DNA from 2 places in the Shewanella sp. ZOR0012 genome. Region 1 is predicted to be linked to the other one. Evidence: predicted binding sites of a transcription regulator. Region 1 holds the regulator's gene; the other holds the start of a gene.
The links. The regulator MetJ, encoded in region 1, represses methionine synthesis genes. The targets are predictions, from matches to a motif close to TAGACGTCTAGACGTCTA.
Positions count from the first base shown of each region.

Region 2: a site for MetJ is predicted at 1,079-1,096, ahead of thrA (bifunctional aspartate kinase/homoserine dehydrogenase I). Genes of this name have one in related genera too.

Region 1 is NZ_JTLE01000094.1:1,793,120-1,796,336, reverse strand. It holds gene metB (cystathionine gamma-synthase) at 1-1,076, opposite strand, end outside; gene metJ (met regulon transcriptional regulator MetJ) at 1,299-1,613, shown strand; gene L976_RS09500 (sulfite exporter TauE/SafE family protein) at 1,721-2,464, shown strand; gene nrfD (NrfD/PsrC family molybdoenzyme membrane anchor subunit) at 2,639-3,217, opposite strand, start outside.
Region 2 is NZ_JTLE01000094.1:715,412-718,628, forward strand. It holds gene slyD (peptidylprolyl isomerase) at 1-625, opposite strand, end outside; gene thrA (bifunctional aspartate kinase/homoserine dehydrogenase I) at 1,269-3,217, shown strand, end outside.

The DNA of each region.
Region 1 (3,217 bases):
AGGGTGTCTTTAATGCCAGCTTCAAAACGCGCCTGCGGCTCCATCGCCCTGTGGGTCATGGTCGCGGGCACGGCTACGAGACTCTCAACGCCACCTAAACTCTCAGCCACGCTGAATAAACTTAACGCATCTAAAAAGGCGACCACTTCGGCCTCGCCGCCCTTAAGCTCAAAACTCAGCATAGCGCCAAAACCTTTTTGTTGCTTGGCGGCAATGGCATGACCGGGATGATCCGCAAGACCTGGGTAATACACTTTACTCACGACTGGGCTGTTACTCAGTAACTCCACAATCCGCTCGGCATTACTTTGGTGCTCACGAATGCGCACAGCTAAAGTACGCAGGCCGCGCAGGGTTTGATAACTGTCGAAGGCAGAACCTGTTAAGCCTAAGGTGTTCGACCACCAATGTAAGGTCTCACCAATTTGGGGATCTTTGGCGATCACCGCGCCGCCCACCACATCACTATGGCCATTAATGTATTTCGTGGTGGAGTGGATAACGATATCGGCGCCGAGCAATAGCGGTTGCTGCAAAATCGGCGACAGGAAAGTGTTGTCCACTATCACTAACGCGCCCACACCATGGCTTGCCTTCGCGATAGCCTCAATATCGACGACTCGCAGCAAAGGGTTAGATGGAGTTTCAATCCACACCATTTTAGGTTGCTGGGCAATCGCTTGCGCAAGCGCTTGGCCGTCGGTTTGATCCACCACCAGCAGTTTAAATTGGCCTTTTTTCGCGAGGTTGGTGAATAAACGGTAAGAGCCACCGTAACAATCGTGAGGCACCACCAGTAAATCATCGGGGCCCAGTAAAGTGGTCACTAAGGTAATGGCTGCCATGCCAGTGCAAGTCACCACACCGGTTGCGCCCTTTTCCAGCTTTGCTAAGGCATCGCCTAAAATACTGCGAGTTGGATTGCCGGAACGGCTGTAGTCAAATTCGCGCGGATTTTTATGACCATCGAAGGCGTAATTAGTCGATAGGTAAATTGGCGGCACCACGGCGCCATATTGAGTATCGCTTTCGATACCCTGACGAACGGCCAATGTGGCTAATTGACGCTCGGTCACTAATTTGCCTGCGGTCATCGGGAACTCCTAAGTTCGCAAAGAGATGTCTGGACGTCTAAATGTACCTAAGCCCAGTGGTATCGTCAATAGGCGTTAAGACGTTTAGACGTCTAAACATAAAGAAATCTGTTTGCAATCGCTAAGAAATAGTAGCAATAATTTGACTGTAATCTGTAAGGGTTTAAAATCTGCCCCGAATTTAGCGTTATAACAGGTGAGTCAATGACTGAATGGAATGGGGAATACATCAGCCCCTATGCTGAACATGGCAAGAAGAATGAACAAGTAAAGAAAATTACTGTGTCTATTCCGCTCAAAGTGCTAAAAGTCCTCACGGATGAACGTACGCGTCGTCAGGTCAACAACCTGCGCCACGCAACGAATAGCGAACTGTTGTGCGAAGCATTTTTGCATGCCTACACCGGCCAGCCTCTGCCTGATGATGCCGATCTGTCGAAAGAGTGCCCAGACAGCATCCCCGCTGAAGCGAAGCGGTTGATGGACGAAATGGGGATCGAGTGGGAAGATATGGAATAACGCTTAAGCGTCCATAATCCTGCCGTAACTAATTATTAGGGATCGTTAATGCTCATCAGGCGTGGTGGGTTAAAGTAACGATCCCTATTTTGTTTTGATGGAATCCTATGTTCTCCTTGATCGATCCACAAACGCTCGCTATTGCGTCTGTGATTGTGTTTTTAGGTGCCCTCACCCAGAGTCTGATTGGGTTTGGCTTAGCCGTGGTCGCCAGTCCGTTGCTGTATATCGTCGATCCCCAATTAGTGCCCGCCCCCGTGATTGTGATGGGATTTTCCATCGCGCTACTCACCCTATTGCGTGAACGCGGCCATTTAGAATTCAATGGCTTGCAATACGCGCTCATCGGTCGAGTGCCCGGTGGCTTTATCGGTGCCAGCCTGTTGCTGTTTGCGCCGCAGCCGATTCTTGGTTTAGCAATTGCCGCGATTGTGACGGTTGCCGTGGTGCTGAGCCTGTATAAATTCAGCCTGCCAGTGAATAAAGCGACGCTATTTGGCGCGGGAGTCGTCTCGGGGATCTTTGGCAATATCGCCGCCATTGGTGGCCCTCCGATGGCGATTTTATTGGCGGGTAAGGATGCTTCGCAGTTTCGCGCAGCGTTATCGGCCTTCTTTATCTTTAGTTCGACCATTGCCTTGGCGATTCTTGGGGTGACGGGCCTACTCGAAATCAAGCACTTTTGGCTGTCGCTAATGCTATTGCCCTCGGTCTTTTTAGGCTATCTCGTGGCGGGCAAACTGGTGGGAAATGTGGATAAACATAAGACCAAGATGGCGACCTTAGCCCTCTGCGCTATCAGCGCCTTAGTGCTCACGGTCAAATCAGTGATTGAGTTATTACCGCAATAACCTCCTGCCAATTGCAGTCAATCGCAGCCATAAAAAAGCACCGTTTAACGGTGCTTTTTGCTTGCAGGGATGCGTGTTGTAACCCATTTGAGTATCACTTAATCGCATTAAAGTAATACTCATATTTGTTGCGCTAGTTTGAATGCCATGGGTTAGAGCATTCGCTAACATCACTTAGCTCAGGTAACTTTGGCCTGCATACACAATAAAGTGTCTCAGGGCGAGCACGCCAGTTAAGCTGGCACAGGCCACCATAATCATTGCGCCCTTAGTGTGGCGAGTCGCTGCGGGAAGCAGCATAAACAGCAATGGCACACCAAAGCCAATCCCGACCACGCCAATCCAGAATACGCTTGCCCACACGCCAGAGGTGAGTGATGCCAGCGCCGCAGCCGCCGCTCCGCCCTTAAAGTACAAGGCGCAGAACAACATAAACAGGAACATGATTTCGATGGCCATCACTGGCAGCTCTAAGCCATGCATTTTAGCTAAGGTCTTGTCGTGGCTATCGGTTTTGAACATCACCAGCGCCAGCACCGCATTGGCCGCAGCGCCCGCTGATAAACCAGAAACCAAGAACAATGCAGGCAATACCGCAGTGTTTAGCATCGGATAGGCATTCATCGCCGAGATTAAGAAGCCAGTGTAAGCGCCCACACCAATGGCGAGAACAAACAATAGCACTTCAATCAGCTTTCTAAAGGGCATCAGCAGCTTAGCGATAGGCGCGAGGAAACCTAAGCCCCACTTTGG
Region 2 (3,217 bases), 1.1 Mb from region 1:
CCGCTTTAGGTGTGTCACAAGCTTCGTGATCATGGTCATGGTGGTGATGCCCATGGTCATCAGAACCCCCGCAGCAGCCACCAACATCATGACCTGAGCCACCACAGCATCCGCCGCCATGGTCATGTTCATGGCTGTGTCCATGACTGCCACATCCGCCGTGTGCATGAATATGTCCATGGGCAATTTCTTCAGCTGTCGCTTCACGTACATCGATGACTTCAATGTTAAAGCTGAGTGCTTGGCCTGCTAATGGATGGTTGCCATCAACAATCACAACATCATCTTTAACTTCGATGACTTGAACTGGACGCTGGCCCATTTCGGTTTCTGCAATAAAGCGCATACCTGGCACGATGTCTTCGATATCACCGAATGCTTCTAATGGTACTGCCTGGCGAAGGCCATCATGGTACGGACCATAGGCCTCTTCGGCACTGATCGTCACGTCCAGTTTTTCGCCCTTAATTTTACCTTCTAATGCGGCTTCTAATCCTGGGATTAGGTTTTCTGTACCATGCAGATACAACATTGGTTCGGCATCAAAAGAGTCTTCTAAAAGTCTGCCTTCTTGATCTGATAAACGGTAATGAATGGTTACCGCGCTGTGTTGGGTGATCTTCATATCGCCTCCGGTTCGGAATGTGCGCGCATAATAACGCGCTTTTAGGGTGCTGGCGATAATTTGAAGTTGCTTATGTTAGATATCGCACAGCTTTTTGTGAGTTCGATTTACTGAGATTAAGGACGATACAAAAGATGAATTGTGGTTTTTTATGAGTTGCCCTTTGTTATGTGCGGAAACAGACTGAAATGCTTTAATTTTCGAATGATGAAAAAATATCATTATAAATTATTTATTTTTTAATAGGTTAAATTGATTGTAATTGTCTGGCATTACGTTTACGTAAACAGTTTTATATTGATGAAAACGTATTTTTAGCCTATGAAAACTTGATATTTATTAATCTTGAATCACTAATTTACTCAAGTGAAAGATTTGTGCATAAATAATCCAGTTTGGGGGTTGACAAGGTTAGGTGAAAAAGGCAATTCTGTTTAACATCACATTGACATAGATAAGTCTAAACGTATGCATAGCCTTGGTTTCGTAGTAATTACCATTATTACAACCACCACTACAACCAGAGTGGGGGCGGGCTGATACACCCTAAAGAATTTTAACGACGAGCCCGCTTCCCACAAAGAAGCGGGCTTTTTTGTTTTTAGCTTATGTTTCTTAGTCGGGCGCGGTACAGGAGATCAAGATGAAAGTGATGAAATTTGGTGGTACCTCGCTTGCAAATTGGCAGCGATTTTCAATGGCGGCGGATATTGTTGCCAAGGCAGCGAAAGCTGAGCCGGTCGCGACAGTGCTCTCTGCGCCTGCAACAGTGACAAACGCTCTGCTAGAAATGGTCGATGTGGCGGTGAAAGGGGAAGATTATTCACCAGTCATTCAACACGTTGAGCGGGTGTTTACCTCGCTCTATCAGGATGCGGTTAGTTCTGGACTCTCTAGTAGCCAGAGCGAAGTGCTGTTCGCCGGACTAAGCGCGCAGCTTGCACGTTGGCAGGACAGATTACGCGGTATTACGCTGTTGCAGGAATGCCCAGACGGGGTGCGCGCCGAGATCGTGGTTGCGGGTGAGCGTTTGTCTGCTGCGTTGATGGAGCAAGTCATGCTGGCAAAAGGCATTACTTCGGCGCAGCTAGACCCACGTGAACTATTTTTAGGCCGTGGTCGTCCGCTAGAATCCGTGGTCGATATTGCCGTCAGCAAACCGCGATTCAAAAATCTTGCCCTCGATGAGAAGCGGGTTTGGGTGATGCCCGGCTTTACCGCCGCCGATGAAGACGGCAAGGTTGTGACCTTAGGCCGTAACGGTTCTGATTACTCTGCTGCCGTGCTGGCCGCTTGTTTAGATGCTTCAAGCTGCGAGATTTGGACCGACGTTGACGGCGTATACAATACCGATCCTCGGGTTGTTACCGATGCTAAGTTGTTGTCACAGCTCAGTTATCAAGAGGCGATGGAGCTGTCTTACTTTGGGGCTAAGGTGCTGCATCCTAAAACCATTGCACCTATCGCCCAGTTCCACATCCCCTGTTATATCAAAAACAGCTTTAATCCCGATGCGCCCGGCACTCTGGTATCGAATCAGGCCGATCAGAGCGGCTTGCAGGTGAAGGCCATTTCTAATTTGGATAATCAAACCATGTTTGATGTATCAGGCCCTGGTATGAAGGGCATGGTCGGTATGGCGAGCCGCACACTGGCGGCGATTTCCCGTAGCGGTGTTTCTGTGTCACTCATCACCCAGAGTTCTTGCGAATACAGCATCAGCTTTTGTGTGGCGACCAGTGAGTCCGCCAAGGTGAAATCGGCGCTAGAGCAAGAGTTTGAGTTAGAAATTAAAAGTGACTTGCTAGAACCGATTGCAATGCGCCATGACTTAGCAATCGTCTCCTTGATCGGTGATGGTATGCGTACCCATAAGGGTGTGGCGGCGCGGTTCTTCCAAGCCTTAGCGCAGGCGAGTGTGAATATCATCGCGATTGCCCAAGGCTCCTCCGAGCGCTCTATTTCAACGGTGATCGAACAACGTAAGACCAAACATGCTGTAGCCGCCTGTCATCAAGGCTTTTTCGATGTGCAGCAGTATTTAGATGTGTTTTTAGTGGGTTGCGGTAACGTTGGCGCAGGCTTACTGGAGCAGATCAAACAACAGGCGAGCGTGCTAAAAGAGCAGCACATTAGCATCCGTGTCTGCGGTATTGTCAATTCAAGCAAAATGTTACTCGATAGTGCGGGTATTGATTTAAACAATTGGCAAAACCTGCTTGCCGATAGCCAGCAGCCAAGCGATATACCTGCGCTATTGGCGTGGGTGAAAGAGCAACAGTTATTAAACCCTGTGCTGGTGGATTGTACTTCAAGCGATCAAGTATCGAACCAGTATTTAGAGGTGATGAACGCGGGCATGCACGTGGTGACGCCGAATAAAAAGGCTAACACTCGCGATTACGCCTATTACCAAGCTTTGCGTCAAACAGCATTAAAGCAACGTCGGCAGTTTCTGTATGAGACCAACGTGGGCGCAGGATTACCCGTTATCGATAACTTGAAAAAACTGTTATTCGCCGGTGATAAATTGCACAAGTTTAATGGCATTTTGTCAGGCTCCTTATCCTTTATCTTCGGTAAACTCGATGA